DNA from 2 places in the Ruminococcus bovis genome. Region 2 is predicted to be linked to the other one. Evidence: a T-box and tRNA genes for the amino acid it is inferred to sense, from the RefSeq annotation. Region 2 holds a T-box; the other holds one or more tRNA genes.

Region 1 (11,259 bases), 610 kb from region 2:
TGAAGAAATACATAAGCGAAAGAACTCTATTGTACGACCACCAATGGCAAATATTGATACATTGGTTATAGTTTGCAGTACAGTTTCTCCTGCACCAAACTATACAGTTATTGACAAGATGACTGCAACTGCTGTATATAACAATATTGAACCGGTTATTGTAATCTCAAAGTCTGACATAAAAAGTGGTGAAGAAATATATAATATCTATAACAGTACAGGCATCAAGACTATACTTTATTCTTCCGTTACAGGGGAAGGTGTAGATGAAATATATTCACTTTTACCTAACAAAATCACTGCCTTTATTGGCAACAGTGGTGTTGGTAAGTCAACTTTACTTAATAAGCTTTTTCCTGATTTTCAGCTGAAGACCGGAGAAGTTAGTGATAAACTTGGCAGAGGTCGTCATACAACAAGAACTGTTGAATTACTGAAATTCAATGGTGGTTATGTTTGTGACACACCCGGGTTTTCAACTATGCAACTTGAAAAGTTTAATATTCAAGACAAAACCCAACTTCAATATATGTTTCCTGAATTTGAAGATTATATCGGTCAGTGTAAGTTTACTTCATGTAGCCATACTTGTGAAAAGGGTTGTGCTATTCTACAAATGGTAGAAGAAGGCAAAATTCAAAAGTCACGACACAATAGCTATGTTGATATGTATAATGAAATAAAAGACATTAAAGAATGGGAGAGAAGAAAATGAGATGTGTAATTATTTCCGGTTCACCGGATACAAATGTAGAAGAAATCAAAAGCCTATGTACAAACGATGACTTTATTGTTTGTGCTGACTCAGGTTATTCTTTTGCAAAGAAAGCAGGTCTGACTCCAAACCTAATTATCGGTGACTTTGATTCACTAAAGGAAGAACTACCACAGAACACAGAAGTTGTTAAGCTAAATACCCATAAGGATGATACTGATACAGAACATTGTGTTATGGAATGTATCCGTAGAGGCTATAAGGACTTCTTACTATTAGGTTCAATCGGTGGTAGAACTGACCATACATTTGCAAATATTGCAACTCTGGCATTTCTCTCAGAATATAACTATAACGGTATTGCAAGAAACAACGGTGAGGAAATTCGTATCCTAAAGGAAGGTTCATACGAAATGAACAACAAGAAAGGCCTTATTTTCTCAGTGTTCCCTTATGGTTGTGAAAGTGTAAATGTTACATATAAAGGTGCAGAATATATGTTAAACAACAAGACTTTAACATATAATGTATCTCGTGGCATTAGCAATGTTTTTGTTGATGATGAAGCTGAAATCACAATCAACAGAGGCAGAGCAATCCTATTAACTTATTATAAATAAGAGGTTTTTATGCTATATAATATGTGTGGTTTAAATGTTTATTATGAACCAAAATATAAACAGACAATTACTCGTTCTGAAAAATATTTAGCAAAAAATCAAAATTTAAAACCAGACATAACTCTTAATGTTACAGAAGAAAGGATAGATAACTATATCCTTTCTTTTCCTCATATATCAAGGTCACTTGCTGAGTATGTAATTTATGGAATGTTATTTTATGAAGCAATCTTAGATTATGACGGAATACTTCTTCATTCATCAGCAATATCTGTTGATAATGAAGCCTATCTTTTTACTGCAAATAGTGGTACAGGAAAGTCTACCCATTGTGCTTTGTGGATGAAATATTTTGGTGACAGAGCCGTTATGATAAATGACGACAAACCGGTTATCAGAATAATTGATAATAAGATATATGCTTGTGGTACACCTTTTTCAGGTAAACACGATATAAATAAAAATATTTTAGTGCCACTAAAGGGTATTTGTTGTATTAACCAAGGCAAAGAAAATGTTATCAATAAAATAACTACCAAGAAAGCTATAGGAAAGTTCCTGCCACAAACACTTTGCATTAATGATAAACAGAAAATGTCAAGTTTATTAACTGTTCTTGATAAAGTTCTCAGCAATGTAAATGTGTATGAGCTGTTTTGTGATATTTCTGAAGACGCAGTAAAAACATCTTATAATATGATGAGCAAAAATTAGTGGTGATATTATGGCAAAGAAACAAGAAAAAACTAATGTAATGAGAATTCTTGACCAAAAGAAAATTGAGTATTCTCACTATGCTTATGATAATACAAAACTTAACGCAGAAGAAGTAGCAAATGCTCTTAATCAAGAAGTAGGCAAGGTTTTTAAAACACTTGTAACTGTTGGTAAAAGTAAAGAACATTATGTATTTGTTGTACCGGCAAATAAAGAACTTGATTTAAAGAAAGCTGCCAAAGTTGCAAAAGAAAAGTCAATAGAGATGATTCACCAAAAAGAACTTTTACCACTAACAGGATATATCCATGGTGGTTGTTCACCAATCGGTATGAAAAAGCAGTTTAAAACTTTTATCCATAAAACTGCCAATGACTATGATACTATCTACTTTTCAGCAGGTAGGGTAGGTAACCAGGTTGAGTTGCCACTATCTTCATTACAAAAGGTAATTCCTGTTGAAGTAGCAGATATTATAAAAGATAATTCTTGATTTTTTCATTACCTTGTGATAGAATTATCTTATCGAATGGGGATGTAGCTCAGCTGGGAGAGTACCACAATGGCATTGTGGGAGTCGAGGGTTCGAGCCCCTTCATCTCCACCAAAGAAAAGCCCATAGGTAAGCCACTTTTAGCTAACCTATGGGTGTTTTTTTATTTCTTTAAAAGAAAACGGCGAAAAAACGGCGTAAAAAGTAAAATAAAATTATATACTATTGAAAATAATAATAAATAAGAGTATAATATTATTAAAGTAAAATTATGGGAGCTTGTGTTACAGGCTGAGAGGAAGATATAATCTTCGACCAATACCTGATTTGGATAATGCCAACGTAGGGATATATTGATTAATGTATTTTGAGAAGTTACCCAAACATAGGGTAGCTTCTTTTTTTACTTGTAGGAGGTGTAAAAGTGGTAACAATTAACGGTAAAGAAGTTGATATGTCAGGAAAAACTGTTTCACAGTATCTTGAAATTGCAAATTATAACCCAAAGACTATTGCAGTTGAATGTAATGAAGTGATTATCTCAAAGGCTGATTATGATGAAACTGTACTAAAAGACGGTGATGTAGTAGAAGTTGTTAGCTTTATGGGTGGAGGTTAATTTTTTTAAGAAAAATAAAACAAACTTGATATACATTGAAAGAAGGAAATTATAATGGAAAATGATAAACTTATCATTGGTGGTCATGAATTTAACTCAAGATTTATTTTAGGTTCAGGTAAGTATTCTATGAAACTTATTGACTCAGCTATTAAGGATGCCGGTGCTGAAATTATTACACTTGCAGTTCGTAGAGCAAATACTAAGGAACAAGAAAATATACTTGATTATATTCCAAAGGGTGTTACATTACTACCTAATACAAGTGGTGCAAGAAATGCTGATGAAGCAGTAAGAATTGCAAGACTAGCCAGAGAACTTGGTTGTGGTAACTTTGTAAAGATTGAAATTATGAGAGATAGTAAGTACCTACTTCCTGATAACCAAGAAACTATTAAGGCTACAGAAATTCTGGCAAAAGAGGGTTTTGTTGTAATGCCTTATATGTATCCTGACCTAAATGTTGCTCGTGATTTAGTTAATGCCGGTGCAGCATCAATTATGCCTTTAGCTTCACCAATCGGTTCAAATAAAGGCTTAGCTACTAAAGACTTTATTCAAATTCTAATTGATGAAATTGATTTACCTATTATTGTAGATGCCGGTATCGGTAAACCTTCTCAGGCTTGTGAAGCAATGGAAATGGGTGCATCTGCAATTATGGCAAATACAGCTTTAGCTACTGCCGGTGATTTACCATTAATGGCATCAGCATTTAAGAATGCTATTGAAGCCGGTAGAAAGGCATATCTATCAGGATTAGGCAGAGTTCTGACTCGTGGTGCATCTTCTTCAGACCCATTAACAGGTTTCTTGCGTAACTAAGAGGTGACTACTAATGGAAAATGAATTTTTAATTGACTCAGAGTTTTTGTCACCAAAAGCACTTGAGAAGAAACATAGACTGGAGAATGACCCATCATACCGTAAAAATCATATGGAATATATGCCGGGTATGGAAGTTATTGAGTCTGATGTTTGTAAGAATGTAATGGACCATATGAATTCATATGACTATTCAAAATATACTGCAAAAGATGTACGAAAAGCACTTGAACATGAAACTTGTTCTATAGAGGACTTTAAGGCACTTTTATCACCGGCAGCAGAACCATTCCTAGAACAAATGGCTCAAAGAGCAAGAGTAGAAACAAGTAAGCATTTTGGCAATACTGTATATATGTTTACACCGTTATACATAGCAAATTATTGCGAAAACTATTGTGTCTATTGTGGCTTTAACTGTTACAACCATATTAACCGTATGAAACTTTCAATGGAACAAATTGAAAAAGAAATGAAAGTTATTGCCGATAGTGGTATGGAAGAAATTTTAATTCTTACCGGTGAAAGCAGAGGTCAAAGCAATGTAGAGTATATTGGTGAGGCTTGTAAATTAGCACGAAAGTATTTCCGTATGGTAGGACTTGAGATTTACCCTGTAAATACTGATGAATATGAGTATCTTCACAAATGTGGTGCTGACTATGTAACAGTATTCCAAGAAACTTATGATACCGATAAATACGAAACACTTCACCTACTAGGTCATAAGAGAGTATGGCCATACCGTTTTGATGCTCAAGAAAGAGCATTAAGAGGTGGTATGAGAGGTGTTGCTTTTTCAGCACTTTTAGGCTTATCAGATTTTAGAAAAGATGCTTTAGCAAGTGCACTTCATGTGTATTATTTACAGAGAAAGTACCCTCATGCAGAAATGTCCTTGTCTTGTCCAAGACTAAGACCGATTATCAATAATGAAAAGATTAATCCACTTGATGTACACGAAACTCAACTTTGCCAAATTCTATGTGCATATCGTATTTTCTTACCATATGTAGGTATTACAGTTTCTTCAAGAGAAAGTGCAGAATTTAGAAACGGTATTGTAAAGATTGCAGCAACAAAAGTTTCTGCCGGTGTATCTACCGGTATCGGTGATCACGAAAGTAAGTATAGTGGTAAAGAAACAGAAGAAGAACAAGGTGATGAACAGTTTGAAATTAATGATAACCGTAGCCTAAAGAAAATGTATGATGAAATTACAGTTGAAGGCTTGCAACCTGTTCTAAATGATTACCTATATGTCTGATATTATTGTTATTACCAACAGTTCAATCTGTGAAGAAGATTACTTATTACGCATAGAAAAATTAGCAAAAGCAAAACCTAAGGCAATTGTACTTAGAGAAAAACATTTGCCGGAAAGTGACTATGAAGATTTAGCTAAAAAGGTAATTGAAATTTGCAATAAATATAATACTCAATGTATCTTGCATAATTTTCCTAAAGTTGCAGAAAAGCTAAATCATGATGCTTTGCATTTACCTTTGCATATTCTTGCAACACTTACTGATAAAGAAAAATCACAGTACAAAATTTTAGGTGCATCTTGTCATTCGGTAGAAGATGCAGTAAAAGCCCGGAAACTTGGTTGTACCTATATTACAGCAGGTCATATTTTTGATACTGATTGCAAGAAAGGTTTGCCGGGTAGAGGACTTGATTTTCTAAAAGAAGTTTGCAGAAGTGTTTCAATCCCTGTATATGCAATAGGTGGTATCTCACCGGAAAACTTTTCAAAGATTAGAAATGCCGGTGCAAGTGGTGGTTGTATAATGAGCAGTGCAATGAATTGTACTAATCCACAAGAATATCTAAATTCTTTTACAGAATAATAAATTATATAATAAATCCATTAGTAGGAAAGATACAACCTATTAGTGGATTTTATTTTTATTATTAAAAGTTCTATAAATAAGCTATATGTATATAATAATAAATAATACAAAATTTGACAGAGAAAAGAAAAAATCACCTATTAGTTAACAAAACTGTAACATCAAAAGGTAATAAATTTTCTTGAATATGTACCTTTACTATGATATAATGTTTTAAGCATTAAACTAAGATAATAGTGTAAAAATAACTAAAAGGAGTGAGAAGTATGGCACTATGTATGGGCTGTATGAAAGAAATAGGCGATGAACAAATCTGTCCTGATTGCGGCTTTAATAATACAGAAACTCAGCCAGAACCTTTCCTAGGTTTTCATACTGTTTTAAAAGATAGATATATTGTTGGTAGAGGTATCGACACAAATGGTGAAAGTACCCGTTACCTAGGTTATGATAAAGAAGAAAAGAAGAAAGTTATTATCAGAGAATTCCTACCAATCGGTATTTTTGACCGTTCAAAAGGTGAGAAAGACCTTGTTGTAGGATATAACGATGAAACTGTTTTCAAGAACTTGCGTTCTAACTTTATTTCATATTACAAGATTGTACAAGAACTTAATAATATGTCAGTAATGATTAAAATTCTTGATATATTTGAAGAGAACAATACTGCATATGAAATTGAAGAATATCTTGAACTGAACCACTTTGAAGATTATCTAAAGAGAAATAACGGACAACTTGAATGGGAAGTTGCAAGACCACTGTTTATGCCACTTATCTCTGCTTTAGAGTCACTTCATAAGAGAGGTATCGGTCACTACGCAGTTTCACCATCAAACCTATACATAACTAAAGACGGCAAACTTAAACTTTCAGGTTTCTGTACTGCTATGGAAAGAAAGAGAGGTACTCCACTAAAGAGTCAGCTTTATAGTGGTTGTGCTGCTCCTGAACAATACGAAAAGAACTTTACTCTTGATATTGTTACCGAAATTTATGGCTTTACAGCAACACTTTTCCATACATTAACAGGTCATGTTCCTGCTAATGCAAGAGAAAGACTAAAGGATAGTAGTCTGCTTATGAGTACTAATACTGTTAAGAGATTACCTCCTCATGTTGTTACTGCTTTAGCAAACGGTTTACAGGTTGACAGAAAAGAAAGAATTGCAGATTTTGATGAACTTAGAAGTCAGCTTTCTGTTGCTCCGACTGCTCAGGCAATTCAAGAAGAAATCAGCAAAACTGCAAGTCTATCCGACCCAAGTAAACAACAAAAAGAAGAAAAGAAAAATAACGAAAACAAGAAAGTTACTTTAATTGCAGCACTTATTTCTCTTGTAGTATTTGTTGGTATTGGTGCAGTACTTGTTGCTACTAACTGTTTTGGTTTAGTAAATGGCAACCATGGTGGTGTTCAAGATACAACTGCTACAAAGGCATGGAGTGGTCCGGTAGTAGATAACTTTGTTGGTAAGAAATATTCATCAGTAAAAAGTCAGCTAAAGGGTTCTGATAAATATATTATCAATATTAACTCAGAAGAAAAGTTTAGCGATAATATAGAAGAAGGTTATATTTGTGAACAAACACCGGCTGCCGGTACACCAATTACTTCCGAAGATGAAGCAGTAAATATCAGCCTAACAATCAGTAAAGGTGCTAAGATGAGAACTTTACCTGATATTGCCGGTAAGGATATTAAGACAGTTGCAACAATGCTTGCAGATACAGGTGTACTTGTAATGCAAGAAACCGAGTATAACTCAAAGTATCCTAACAATACTGTAATCGACTATAAGAACCTAAAGTCAGGTGACCAAATCGAATACGGTAAAACTGTTACAATTAAGGTTTCTTTAGGTGCTGAACCAACTTCAACTGAACCAAATACAGGTTCTGCCGATAACTAATTTAAACTAAAAAAGGTGGGATAAATTCCCACCTTTTATAATATTATTTTTTGATTATTCTTTCTGTGTTGTGAACAAGGTTAAATACAGAACTGGCTATATCATCATATTTTTTATTGATAATATCGTAGGAGAGATAAACTTTGTTTTCATTTCTTCTACTTTTGCTAAATTCATTTATTTTGTCTGTTAGCCTACCTTTTCTGTGCTGATAAGTAGCCTCGGAATAACAGTTGCAACTTTCTTTAGTAAGTGTAAAGAATTCCTCATTATTAAGATTGTTGTTTCTGTAAAGTAGTCTTATTACATTGTAAATACTACACATTAACATTTCTGTGGTGCATCTTGTAATATCTCTGTGGTTCATTTCCGAGAGAATTCTGTAGGTAAAATCAATACTGTCCATTATGATTTTTTCACTTGGATTTTCAGCAGTTATTGTTTTTTTAGTGCCATCACTAATAGCAATAACATCTCTTTCACTTGTTCTGCCAAGAAGATAATCACAACTAACATTATAGTAATCAGCCACTTTTACAACAAAGTCAAGACCACATTCTCTGATACCTTTTTCATAGTGGGAGAGAAGTGCTTGACTGATTCCTAAGTCACTTGAGGCTTGCTTTTGGCTGATTCCTTTTTCTTTTCTAAGATAACTGATAATACTACCAAATGTATTATTCATATAATCACATCCTTATACTATGAGTATAATACAAAATAAACTATTTGTAAAGATTGGAGTAATTATGAAATCATACTATATACACTTTATCTGTCACGGAAATATTGATGAAACTCATAAAGGTAAATATATAGGTACAACCAATGTTCCACTTTCCGATAAAGGCAAAATGGAGCTTAAGAAACTTGACCACAATATGAAGTACCCAGGTGCAACTGCACTGTTTACCAGTCCATTAAAAAGATGTAAAGAAACTTGTGAGATTCTTTATCCTAATATGAAACCTATTGTTATTGACCAACTTTCTGAATGTAACTTTGGTGAATGGGAAGGCAAAACTGCTGATGAGTTAAAGGATGATGAACTGTTTAAACAGTGGATTGGTGGCAGTAGCGAAGTGAAACCACCACATGGCGAAAGCTCAGCAGACTTTACAAGAAGAATTTGTCATATGTTTGAGGATATTGTTACAGGTCTTATGAAAACCGGTACAACTGATGCAATTATTGTAACTCATGGTGGTGTAATTATGACACTACTTGCTATTTACGGTTTGCCACAGGCTAAGCCATTTGATTGGGTAATGGATGGTGGTTACGGTTATTCTATCCGTATTACTCCAATGTTGTGGCAGAGAGATAAAGTATCGGAAGTGTTCCAAAAAATCCCTCTACCTAAGGAAGATGATGAGGAATAATATTTACATATGTATTTTTTTGTGATATTATATTAACAGAGTTTTTTAATAAAGAAGGAGATTAAAAATGAATAAGTACAATATTTGTCTATTAAAGGGCGATGGTATCGGTCCTGAAATTGTTAATGAAGCAGTTAAGGTACTTGATTGTGTTGCTGATAAATATGGTTTTCAGGTAAATTATGATGAGGCTCTACTAGGTGGCTCAGCAATTGATGCTAAGGGTACTCCACTACCTCAGGAAACTATTGATAAATGTAAAGCATCAGACTCTGTACTTCTTGGTGCAGTTGGTGGTCCTAAGTGGGATAAGCTACCAGGTAAAGAAAGACCTGAAGCAGGTCTGTTAGGTATTCGTGGTGCATTAGGTCTATTTGCTAACCTACGCCCTGCTGTTATCTTTGAACCACTAAAGAGTGCTTCACCTTTAAAGGATGAAATTATCGGTGATAAGCTTGATGTTATGGTTGTTCGTGAACTAACAGGTGGTATCTACTTTGGCGAAAGAGGTAGAAGAGAAGCTGACGGTGAAGTTGAAGCATACGATACAGAACAGTACAAAGTTTCCGAGATCAAGAGAATTGCTAAGGTAGCTTTTGAAATGGCTATGAAGAGGAACAAAAAGCTTACTTCTGTTGATAAGGCTAATGTTCTTGAAGCATCTCGTTTATGGAGAGAAACAGTAATCGAAATGTCAAAGGATTATCCTGAAGTTGAACTAAACCACCTATATGTTGACAACACAGCTATGCAGCTTGTTATTAACCCAGGTCAGTTTGATGTTATCCTAACAAACAATATCTTTGGTGATATTCTTTCTGATGAAGCATCAATGATTTCTGGTTCTATCGGTATGTTAGCATCAGCATCTTTATCAGATTCTAGCCTAGGTCTATATGAACCTATCCATGGTTCAGCACCTGACATTGCAGGTCAGAATATTGCTAACCCTCTAGCTACAATTCTTTCTGTTGCAATGATGCTAAAGTATTCTCTAAATGAACCAAAGGCTGCTGAAGCTATTGAAAATGCAGTTAATAAGGTTCTTGCAGAAAACAGAACTCCTGATATTTACGAAGAAGGTAAGAACAAGGTTACTTGCTCAGAAATGGGCGACCTAGTTTGTAAGGCTCTTGCATAAGAATTTTTGAGGTATTTTATGAATTTATATGATGTTCATTCACACATTTTGCCACAGATTGATGATGGTGCAGAGAATGTGGATGTTAGTGTCAATATTATAAATACTTTATATAACCAAGGAGTAAGGCATATTTGCCTTACTCCTCATTACTATACCCATCAAGAGAGTATGGAGTCCTTTCTATCTCGTAGGGAAAGTTCCTTTAATTTATTGAAACCAAGTTTACCAAGTGATATAGAATTTTGTCTTGGTGCTGAGGTTTATGTAACGGATATTATAATGAATAACAAGTCGCTAAAGCCTGTTTGTTACGGCAATAGTGATTATATTTTGTTGGAATTTCCTTATTCAACTACCTTTACGGGAAGTTCATATGAATTCTTGTTTAGAATTATAAATCAATATGGTGTAATGCCAATACTAGCTCATATTGAAAGATATGAAAGTTTAATTAAAAATCCTAAATTATTACAGAAACTTTCAAGTGAAGGTGTAATGTTCCAAACAAATGCAGTTTCTTATAAGAATAAAGCACTATTAAGAAAATTTAAAAAACTACTTAATAAGGATTTAATTCACTTTATAGGAAGTGATGCCCATAATATGATTAGAAATTCACCAACAACTTATGGTGAAACATTTGAATTAATAAATAAAAAAGTCGGAGATTTTGCAGTAGATAAAATAAATCAAAATGCAAAAAGACTTTTTGAAATAGCAAAGTAAAAGGCACAACCGTTTATCAGTTGTGCCTTAATTTTATAGTTTGAAATTTTAATATTATAGTCTAACAGAAATATTATTTTCTCTTAAATATTCCTTAAGTTTAGGAATAGGTATTTCACCAAAGTGAAATAGTGATGCTGCAAGAACTGCATCTGCTTTGCCTTTTTCAAAAGCATCAAGGAAGTGTTCATATGCACCTGCACCACCGGAAGCAATAACAGGAATATTTACCTTTTCAGAAATTGCTCT
Region 2 (11,259 bases):
GTAACTTCAGTTGCCTTAAAATTTATAGTAAGTAATGAAAATGAAAAAACAAATAAAACTAAAAGTGAAATTACTCTTTTCAAAATACCACCTCAAAATATGTTATGAAGCAGTACATACTATTAGTACAAATGTAAATTACATTTCTACTTCGTTATCATCAACTGTAATTTCCGGTGTTGTACCGTTGTCTTTATTTTTCTTTTTATCTTTCTTAAAGAAACTACCGATTTTGTCGAATGCCTCCGGTACAATATCCATAACCTTATCAAATGTACCTTCACTTTCAGTAACCGGAATCATTCTTACTTCACCCTTGCAAACAGTTAAGAAACCTACAGGTGTGATTTTGATACCTGCACCTGAACCACCACCAAAGCAATCTCTACCGTCTTTCTTTGATGGAAAATCAGAACCACCACTTGCAAAACCATAACTAACCTGAGAAACAGGCACAATTACAGTACCGTCTGGTGTTGTAATTGGATCACCGATAATGGTATTTACATCTACCATTTCTCTAATTTTCTGCATTGTAACGCCCATTAGGCTTTCAATAGGATGTTCACTCATAGCAATTCTCCTTATCTAAATTTCATTTTTAAATATGTGTTAATTAGTTTGAACAATGCACCAAATGCAATCTTCAAAATAAATATTATTCTTATTGAACCATATAAATAAGCAAAAGCTGTTGTTTTGCTATCATCTTTAAAGTCACATACCACATCGGCAGTATAGTCCTCAATATTAAGAATAGTATATAACCTACCCATTACAGGATAAACCACTGCACAAACTGCACCATAACCTAAAGCAGTATCACTTGGGTCATCTCCACCTAAAGTGATTTTTACATCAAAGTTATGAATTATAAAGTACTTAAAGAAATTACTTAAAGAACCTTTTGCAATAGAAAGTAGTCTTTTCAAAATATCTAAAAGACCTGACACACCTTGCTTTTTCAGTAAAGCAGTAGATTTACTTTCCTTTTTAGTGTCGTTCTTCTTAGGATTTTTCTTAGATTTCTTCTTAGTATTTTTCTTTTTAGTTTGTGATTTTGGTTTATTGGAAGTACTTTTCTTTTTTGCTTTCTTTTCTTTAATAATATTAATTTTTATGAACAGTATTTTTAGGGTAACTTTCGGTTTGTCCCTATACTCTGCTATAACATTAATTTTAATTAAACTTATTAAGAAAAGCAAAAGTAATATAGAAAATATTATGATGAGAGCAGTCATCACTTACTCCTTAGTTGCCATATCAACAATTTCTTCCGGTGTACCTGTGACTTTTTCATCTTCATTATTTTGTGTAGAAGTTTCCTCATTATCCTGATTATCAGAGTCATTTTCTTCCTTTTCATCCTTTGGAATCGGAGGAAGTTCATCAATTGAACTGATGTTGAAACATTTTAGGAAATTCTCAGTTGTACCATAAAGCAAAGGTCTGCCGGGTAATTCAAGTCTGCCTTGTTCCTCAATCAGTCCTTTAACAGTCAGTGAACCGATTACACCGGAACAGTCAACACCACGAATTTGCTCAACAAATGCTTTAGTTACAGGTTGGTTATATGCAATAACAGACAGGACTTCCATTGCAGCACCGGAAAGTGGTTTCTTTCTGCTTAAATCCATAACTGTTCTTATTTGTTCTCCAAACTCCTTATGAGTTACAAACTGAAAGTTATCCTTGTATCTCATCAGCTTAAAGCCATGATTTTGAGAATTAAATTCTTCTTTAAGTTCTTCCAAAAGGCTTTCTGCTTTTTTAGGAGTTATCTCAAGGGACTGGGCAATTCTTGTAATTTCTACCGACTCACCGGCAGCAAAAAGTATTGCCTCCATAGCTCTTTTCATTTCTTCATTACTCATATATTATTCCTCAAAAGAATTAAATCATTTTTACTTCAGCATTATCTCCATCACCCTCAACCCTTACTCTCTTGCCTTTTACAAGCTCAAGAACTGCAAGGAAAGTTGCTACAAGGTCACTTCTGCCTTCAGCAGCCTCAAAAAGTGAACTGTACTTTACAGTTTTTCCTTTATATAGCTTTCTCATAACGGTAATAATCTTAGATGAAACAGAAACAATCTTTCTGCTGACAATACCTGAAAAAGCATCTTTAGGTGGTGGTAGCTTTGCTTTACCTCTGCCTACTGCTGAGATATATGCCTTTACCATATCATTAGGGTCATGACTTCTGTTATAAGTCATATCAAAATTCATCTTACTAGGTTCTTTTGAATAATAATCAAAACAAACCATAGGTGCAAGTTTCTGTGCAATCTCTTTACACAATTTATATTCAATCAGCTGTCCTGTAAGTTCTTTTTGAAGTTCCTCAGCCTCTTCTTCATACTTAGGAAGTAGCATTACCGACTTAATATGAACAAGCCTACTTGCCATTTGTAAAAATTCAGACTCAATATCCATTTCGTTTTCTTCCATAATCTTGATTTGTTCAAGATACTGGTCTATTAAGTCAGAAATAACAATATCACAAATGTCAATCTTATTCTTTGCAATAAGAGTCAGCAATAAATCAAGTGGTCCGTCAAAAACCTCTGTATGGTACTGAAACTTTTGATTTTCGTTATTCTCAGGTGTATTCACCATTAAATTATTTTCTGCCATAGTTAGAATGCCCACAAGAAAGGTAACTTGGCAATAAAGTCAATACCGTTCTGTACAAAATTACTTAAATATGCAAGTGGAGTTGATAGGAATCCCATCCATAGCAAAGCAAATAGTGCAAACATAATATATCTTTCATACTGATAGAATTTATAAACAATTCTGTCCGGTAAAAATACAAATAGAATTTTTGAACCGTCAAGTGGTGGGATTGGCACTAGGTTAAATACTGCAAGATATACATTAATCATTACATAATATCTTAGGAAATAACCGATATAACCACCAACAGTAGTCATAAAGAATGATGGTGCAAATGCTCCGATAGCAAAGAAAATAAGGTCACCTACAAGGGCTGCAATTAAGTTTGCAACAGGTCCTGCCAAGGCAGTAATAGCCATACCTGTCTTTTCATTCTTAAAATTACGAGGATCAATTGGTACAGGTTTTGCCCAACCAAAACCAAAGCATAATAGACAAATTGAACCCATTACATCTATATGTGCAAGTGGATTAAAGGAAAGTCTACCTCTGTATTTTACAGAAGTATCACCTAGTTTTAGTGCAGTAAATGCGTGAGCCCATTCATGGAAAGGTAGCACAAGAAAGATAATTACAAGTAGTGCCAAAAGCTGAATTACAATTGACTGAAAATCAACTTGACCTCCACGAAAAGCAGAGATTAGTTCACTTAACATAAATTCACCTATTTTCAATTTAATATTCATTTTATTATAGCTTATATATAGAAAAATTACAAGGTTATTAAAGAAAAATTACAGGAATATTACAAAATAATTATTTTTCTGTACATTTCCGTTGAGAAGTGTTGATTTTTTCAATATTATTCAATATAAAAATAATTTATTTTCAAAAAACACTTGCAAAATCAAGAAATATCTGTTATTATATCATAGTTGCTAAATGCAAAACGACTATTTAAATTGCTAAGGAGGTGCAGACACATGGCAAAGTGTGATTTCTGCGGTAAAGGCGTTACTTTTGGTATTAAGGTATCTCACTCACATAGAAGATCTAACAGAACTTGGAAGCCTAATGTACAGAGAGTTAAGGCTATTGTTGACGGTCAGCCTAAGCGTGTTTACGCTTGCACCCGTTGCTTACGTTCAGGTAAGGTTACAAGAGCAGTCTAATTTAATAGATAACTTAAACGAAAGTACTGACCAGAGTTTTTACTCTGGTCTTTTTCTTTTGTCTTTTATTTTTATGTTATTATAACACTTATATAGAATTAAACACAATATTAATATCTCGTCTTTATAAGTATTTTTCTTCATCAATATCATTTTATATTTCTTGACTATTCTTCTTTCGTTGGTTACAATATATACTAAGGTGATATGTATGAAAAATATTGACATTGAAAAAAGAAAAAGAGCAGTAAAAATTGCCTCTGCAATCAATAGTATTGAGGGTGTTAATATTCCAAAAAATGCAGAGGAAATTTTAAAAAAATGGTCTGATGGTAAATTGACTGATGAACAACTTACTTCTATGATGTTATCAATTTGTACAAAGGCATAATATGAATAAATACGATATTTACTTACAAGAAAATAGTAATACACTAAAAAATAAATTGGGAATTACTAATGAAAAAGATTTAGATGTTGCTGAATCAATGATGGTTAGAACAAGAATGACACTTTTATATAATAGTGGTTTTTCTGACTTTTCTGCTAAAGGTTTTTGTGAACTTCATAAAATATTATTTGGCGATGTATATGATTGGGCAGGAAAGTACAGAGAAATTAATGTTAGAAAAAGTGAACCTATTCTTGTAGGTAAGAGTGTTTGGTACTCTAATTGGGACGCAATAGATAAAGATTTAAATAATTGTTGGAATAAAATAAATAAAGTAGATTGGCATAGTTTAAATCATAAAGAATTTGCAGAAAATATTGCCCATTTATTTCCGACTATATGGCAAGTTCACCCTTTTAGAGAGGGCAACACCAGAACAACAGTAATGATGATTGCATTATTTGTAGAACACTATGGTTATTATTTTGATTATGAATTAATGGCTAATAGTGCCGGATATGTTAGAAACGCTTTTGTGCTTTGTTGTTTTGATGATAACTCTGAGTTTGAACATTTAGAGAAAATTTTGTTTGATGCTATTTCTGAAGAGCCTATTGAGGATTATGTTGATAGTGAAAATGTCATTGAAACAAAAAATTCTAAATATGAAAAATACTACACAAAGGATTATACTCCTACACCTCACGAGTATATAGAAAAATAATCTTTATTTAGTGGTTTTATAATATACCATATTTTTAACTTAATACAACACAAAAGCAAAAGTAGCAGATTTTTTAATTTATCTGCTACTTTTTTATATTATTTATTAAGTTTTAATTAACTCACAATAAAACTGAAAGATTTAAATTTGTTGAATTTCATTATAACAATAACAACAATTCATTACCAAAATTAAGTCTAAACAGAATTGAATAATTAAAATATTAGTCCTCTAGGCCTAGAGAATCTGCCATTTCCTTAACGATGCCTTCAACTGCAATAATTGCGTCATCAACCTTAGTAACATCCTTAGCACCGGCCATAGCCATACTTGGCTTACCACCACCGTTACCACCAGCGATTTGAGCAACCTTACGAACAATATCACCGGCCTTTAGACCGTTTGCTACTGCATCTTTACCACAACCACAGATAAATGTTACCTTGTCACCGTTGATACTTGCAAGAACAATAACTGTTGTTGGGTCAGTATCTACTGCTCTAGATGACATATCACGAAGTAGGTCAACTGTTGCACCGTTAATAGCAACTGAGATAATACGGATACCCTTGTATCTCTTAGCATTCTTAAATACTGCTTCTGTTGCATTCTTAGCAAGTTTCTGATTTAGTTCTTCAATCTTCTTATCCTTTGCTTTCATTTCTTCAGCAATACGGATACTACCCTGTACTAGTTCCTTAGGGTTGTTAATTCTTAGTGCTTCAGTACACTTGTTAACAACAAATAGAACACTGTTTAGATAATTTAGAACACCCTCACCTGTAACGGCTTCAATTCTTCTAACACCGGAAGCTACTGAGCTTTCAGACTTAATCTTGAATAGACCAATGTTAGCAGTATTAGTAACATGAGTACCACCACAGAATTCAATTGAGAAGTCACCTGCGTTTACTACTCTAACTCTGTCACCATACTTTTCACCGAATAGCATCATAGCACCTAGCTTCTTAGCTTCTTCAATGTCCATTTCTTCAGAAACAACATCTAGCTGATCTAGGATTTTTTCGTTAACTAGGTTTTCAACCTTTTCAAGTTCATCATCAGTCATAGCTTCATAGTGAGTAAAGTCAAATCTAAAGTAATCATCAGAAACTAACTGACCTGCCTGTTCAACATGAGTACCAAGAACTTCTCTTAAAGCTGCCTGTAGTAAGTGAGCTGCTGTATGGTTACGAGTAATGTTCATTCTTCTCTTACTGTCAACCTTAGCAAATACAGTGTCATCAACTGCAACAACACCCTTTTCTACCTTTACTGTGTGCATAAAGATACCTGATGCATCCTTAGTTGTGTCATTTACAGTAACAACTGTGTTGTCTGCAACTAATACACCTGTATCACCAATCTGACCACCACTTTCAGCATAGAAAGGAGTTCTGTTTAGAATGATAAGACCTTCTTCACCTTCAGTAAGAGCCTTTACTCTCTCACCGTCTTTAACCATAGCAACAATCTTGCTTTCACAAGAAGTTACCTTATAGCCCTTAAATTCTGTCTTGTCAACATCAGAAAAATCAATGCTATCTGATAGCCAAGCCTCAGCACCGGCATTTTTGTGAGCATCTCTTGAACGGTCTTTCTGTTCTTGTAGAAGTTCCTGGAATCTTTCAATATCAACTGACATTTCATTTTCAGAAACAATTTCCTTAATTAAATCAATTGGGAAACCGAATGTATCGTTTAGCTTAAATGCATCATCACCGGAAAGAACCTTGCTATCTGCTTTAGCAATAATATCTTCAAGCATCTGCATACCTTGCTTAACTGTCTTGCTGAAAGAATCTTCCTCAGCTTCAATAACCTTAACAATAAAGTCACGCTTATCACGAAGTTCAGGGTAAGCACTTTCGTTTTCTTTAATAACAGTATCGGCAACTTTATATAGGAATGGGTCTGTGTAACCAAGAATTCTACCATGACGAGCTGCTCTTCTAAGTAGTCTTCTTAGAACATAACCTCTACCTTCATTTGATGGCATAACGCCGTCACCAATCATAAATGTTGTAGAACGGATATGGTCAGTAATAACTCTAAGTGAAATATCTGTCTTAGGGTCTTCACCATAGTTAACACCAACAATTGAAGAAATATGCTTCATAATGTTCTGTACAGTATCAACTAGGAATAGGTTGTCAACACCCTGCATTACACAAGCAAGTCTTTCAAGGCCCATACCTGTATCAATATTTGGATGATCAAGTGGAGTGTAGTTATCGTGACCGTCATTATCAAACTGAGTAAATACTAAGTTCCAAACTTCCATAAATCTGTCACATTCACAACCAACACCACAGTCAGGTTTACCACAACCGTGTTCTTCCCCTCTATCGTAATAGATTTCAGAACAAGGACCACAAGGACCACTACCATGTTCCCAGAAGTTATCAGCCTTGCCTAGTCTAACCATATGGCTAGGGTCAACACCTACTTCTTTAGTCCAAATATCAAATGCTTCATCATCATCTTGATAAACTGAAATATATAGCTTTTCTGCAGGAATTTCAAGAACCTTTGTAAAGAATTCCCATGCCCAAGCAGTAGCTTCTCTCTTAAAGTAATCACCGAATGAGAAGTTACCTAGCATTTCAAAGTAAGTACCGTGACGGTCTGTGATACCTACTTCTTCAATATCAGGAGTACGGATACACTTCTGACAAGTAGTAACTCTTGTCTTAGGAGGTGTAACTTCACCTGTAAAATATTTTTTCATTGGAGCCATACCACTGTTGATTAGTAGTAAGCTTTTGTCATCCTTTGGAATTAGTGGGAATGAAGGAAGTCTTAGACAACCCTTTGATTCCATAAATGATAAGAATTTTTCTCTTAACTCATTAAGACCAGTCCACTGCATTGTTTTCTCTCCTTAATTAATATAAAAAATAATTGTTTATGAAAAATAAAACCTGCCCCTAAAAATTAGGGGCAGGATAATTCCTGTGGTACCACCCTAGTTGAAGTGCAATAATGCTCTCCCTCTCGGACTCTTTAACGCAGAGATACGCTGTGTTCATCACACAGAGCTAATAGGTTGGCCCTGTAAAAATTCTTTAAGTAGTTTCACCAACCCTACTCTCTCTAAAAAAGAACATTTTACATTCTTCCTACTCACGGCTTTTTCATATTCTTTTAGTATTATAAACCAGCAAAAATAGTTTGTCAAGAACGCTTTTTACGAATTACAGAAGATGGTGGAATTTCTTTATCTGTAGTCATAATCAGTTCTTCCATTGCGTGAGGTGCACTGTCTACTGCTACACCGTATTTATTCTTTAGTTCCTTACAAACTGTTGTAAACGGAATACCGGATGGTGGTAGTACATCAAGTGTATCACCAACAAAGAATTTGTTTCTCTGAGTGATATTTGACACATTACCCTCATTACTTTCACAAACTGCCACAACATCATAATGTCTGATATAGCCACCGTTTGAAGTAACTTGTCCCGGTTCTTTACCAAGGTAAAAACCTGTATTGTATTCTCTATGGCTGATTTTTTCAAGTTCTTCTTTAATCCAAGGCTTTAGAGTGTAGTTCTCTCTTTCCTTCATATAGTCATTTACTGCATGACGATATGCATTGGTAGTAACTGCACAGTAGTAAGCACTCTTTGCTCTACCCTCAATTTTTAAAGAAGAAATTCCACTTTCAACAAGTTCAGGAATATGCTCAATCATACACATATCTCTACTGTTATATAGATATGTGCCTCCATCAGCCTCTTCTACAGGGAAGAACTGACCTTCCCTATTCTCTTCATAAAGATGGTACTTCCATCTGCAAGGCTGAGCACAGTCACCACGGTTCGCATCTCTGCCTGTTAGGTAACTGCTGATTAAACATCTGCCTGAGAATGAAACACACATTGCACCATGTACAAAACATTCAATCTCAAGTTCCTTAGGAATCTTTGCTCTAATATCAACAATATCATCAAAAGTCATTTCTCTTGCAAGAACAACTCTACTTGCACCCATATTGTACCAAGCATTTGCAGTATCGCTGTTTACAATACCAGCTTGAGTTGAAATATGTCTTTCAACATTCGGTGCATATTTCTTAGCAAGTTCAAACACACCTAGGTCTGCAATAATAAAAGCATCAACACCGATTTCATCAGCATAACTAAGGAAATCAGGTAGTACTGCCATTTCGTTATTTCTAGGTAAAGTGTTGCAAGTTACATAAAGTTTACTGCCATAAGAATGAGCAAGTTCTACTGCTTTCTTAAGTTCATCATTGTCAAAGTTTTTAGATGCAGTACGCATACCAAACTGTTTACCGGCAAGATAAACTGCATCTGCACCAAACTTTAGTGAATTCTTTATACACTCCACATCTCCGGCAGGAGCTAAAATTTCCGGTCTTTTAATTTCAATATTACTCATTATTTGTTACCACTTATAGATAGATTATATTCATGTTCTTCTGCTGTAGAAGCATAGTAAGCCTGTCCTGTCTTAGTATCGTGACAGAAGTAGTAGTAGCTTGTGCTATTTGGATAAATAGCAGCTTCAATAGCCTCTGAACTTGGGTTACAGATTGGGCCACTTGGTAGTCCCTTAATCTTATATGTGTTGTATTTACTGCTATACTTTTTGCCACCCTTAGATGCAGGTACATGCTTTGCATCACGATAAGGATAGTAAATTGTAGAGTCAAGACCCAGCTTTGCAAATTCAGATGCATTACCGGAATCAAGTCTGTTATGAATAACAGAACTTACATTGTACATATCGTCCTTATCGGCAGCTTCTGCTTGAATTAGTGAAGCAATAGTCATAATCTGGTCAAATGTATAACCTGTATCTTCTGCTCTATCTTCAACAGAAACTTTCTTAGAATAACCGTCAGCCTTGCTTAGAGTATTAACATTCTTTTCAGCAAAGTTACTTAACATTCTACTAACAGTTAGTGAAGGGTCTTCGTTTTCATAGAAAGTATATGTATCAGGATACAGGTAACCTTCCAGCTTATAGTATCTACCATTTGACTTAGCCTTACCCAGAACTTTTAGGAAAGCATAATCATCATCAAACTGATCACTGTTACATAGGCTTAGGAACTCATCCTTATCAGAAAGAACTTTCTTCTTAACAAGTTTGTTGGCAATTTCGTTAATGTTCATACCTTCTGTAATCTGTACTTCAACAGACTTAACATTTTCGTATGGACTTTCCAAAGTATTAATAATAGCCTCATAGTCTTGGTTAGTCTTTAGCTTAATAGTACCATGTTCAAGGTACTTATCAACATGTTTCATACTACCATAGAACTTAAAGAACTTCTTATCCTTGATAACACCTTTATCATATAGCTTATCAATTACATCATCAAATGTATCTGTCTTTGAGATTTTAACAGTAACTTCATTTGCTTCAGGTCGAGAAATAGCAAGTAGGTCATCTACACCTGTTAGCATATATTTAGAAAGAACTACACCTGCCATAATGACCATTACAAGCCAAATAATTGTAAAGATACGCTTATTCTTCTTAGACTTACGCTTTTCCCTTTTCTTGGCTTCTTTCTGATGTTTCTTGTCAGCTTTCTTCATATCTTTTTCTACTTCAGCTCTGGTTTTGCCACCACTAAAGGAATTAAGCTCTTGACTATCAGTCAGCCTTGGCATAGGTTCTCTCTCTGCTCTTTGTCTTCTTGGTCTTTCTTCCCTTTTATGATAAGGTCTGTCAAGCTCATCTTCATCAATATGTAGATGGAAAGAAGCTACCTTTTTTTCTCTTTCTTTCTTAAGTCTTAGCTCTTCATTTTCAAAATTATTATTACTCATATTGCACCTTCAATCAGATGTTTCTGGTATATTGCTCTGTGATTAAAACATTGATATTTTCATCAGTTTCTTCCACAGGAATATTCATTTTCACTTGCTGATGGTAGCACATACCAACAACTTTCCCATTATAATGGGAAATAAATCTATCATAATATCCTCTGCCATAGCCAATTCTCTTGCCATCGGGACTAAATCCCAAACCCGGCACAACAAGGACACTATTTCTAAAATCAAGTATTCTACTGCATTTTCTAACATCAGGTTCCATAATACCAAATGAACCAACCATTAGGTCATCAAGACCTCTAACATAATAAAAGTCAAGAATATCCCCATTACAACGAGGAAGTCCTACTCTCTTGTGGTTAGCTAAAGCAGCATAAATAAGATACCTTGTATCTATTTCATCCTTAGTACCTGCATAACAAAGGACAGTATCAGCCTTGTTATATTCCTCAGTCATAAGGAATCTGCAAGTAATTTCAAGGTCATAATCTTTTTTCTTTTCTCCGGTGATACTCTGTCTTATTTTCTTAAGAC

Evidence for each region. The T-box of region 2 lies ahead of alaS (alanine--tRNA ligase). A T-box ahead of a tRNA ligase gene usually reads a tRNA of that ligase, here a tRNA-Ala.
Region 1: it has a tRNA-Ala gene. The T-box ahead of alaS (alanine--tRNA ligase) is inferred to sense a tRNA for this amino acid. The anticodon was not compared.

What each region holds. Positions count from the first base shown of each region.
Region 1 covers NZ_CP039381.1:2,404,209-2,415,467, reverse strand. The annotation lists gene rsgA (ribosome small subunit-dependent GTPase A) at 1-715, shown strand, start outside; gene E5Z56_RS11450 (thiamine diphosphokinase) at 712-1,335, shown strand; gene E5Z56_RS11445 (hypothetical protein) at 1,345-2,049, shown strand; gene ybaK (Cys-tRNA(Pro) deacylase) at 2,060-2,545, shown strand; tRNA gene E5Z56_RS11435 (tRNA-Ala) at 2,584-2,659, shown strand; TPP riboswitch at 2,807-2,911, shown strand; gene thiS (sulfur carrier protein ThiS) at 2,970-3,164, shown strand; gene E5Z56_RS11425 (thiazole synthase) at 3,219-3,989, shown strand; gene thiH (2-iminoacetate synthase ThiH) at 4,003-5,256, shown strand; gene E5Z56_RS11415 (thiamine phosphate synthase) at 5,249-5,842, shown strand; gene E5Z56_RS11410 (PASTA domain-containing protein) at 6,112-7,758, shown strand; gene E5Z56_RS11975 (helix-turn-helix domain-containing protein) at 7,802-8,443, opposite strand; gene E5Z56_RS11400 (histidine phosphatase family protein) at 8,508-9,140, shown strand; gene leuB (3-isopropylmalate dehydrogenase) at 9,208-10,281, shown strand; gene E5Z56_RS11390 (CpsB/CapC family capsule biosynthesis tyrosine phosphatase) at 10,300-11,010, shown strand; gene hisF (imidazole glycerol phosphate synthase subunit HisF) at 11,065-11,259, opposite strand, start outside.
Region 2 covers NZ_CP039381.1:1,795,139-1,806,397, reverse strand. The annotation lists gene E5Z56_RS08475 (D-alanyl-D-alanine carboxypeptidase family protein) at 1-83, opposite strand, end outside; gene ytfJ (GerW family sporulation protein) at 139-573, opposite strand; gene E5Z56_RS08465 (DUF2953 domain-containing protein) at 585-1,241, opposite strand; gene scpB (SMC-Scp complex subunit ScpB) at 1,245-1,874, opposite strand; gene E5Z56_RS08455 (segregation and condensation protein A) at 1,894-2,637, opposite strand; gene E5Z56_RS08450 (site-2 protease family protein) at 2,640-3,335, opposite strand; gene rpmB (50S ribosomal protein L28) at 3,603-3,791, shown strand; gene E5Z56_RS08440 (antitoxin VbhA family protein) at 4,003-4,182, shown strand; gene E5Z56_RS08435 (Fic/DOC family protein) at 4,184-4,906, shown strand; gene alaS (alanine--tRNA ligase) at 5,130-7,778, opposite strand; T-box leader at 7,843-8,045, opposite strand; gene E5Z56_RS08425 (peptidase U32 family protein) at 8,084-9,313, opposite strand; gene mltG (endolytic transglycosylase MltG) at 9,313-10,716, opposite strand; gene E5Z56_RS08415 (5-formyltetrahydrofolate cyclo-ligase) at 10,730-11,259, opposite strand, start outside.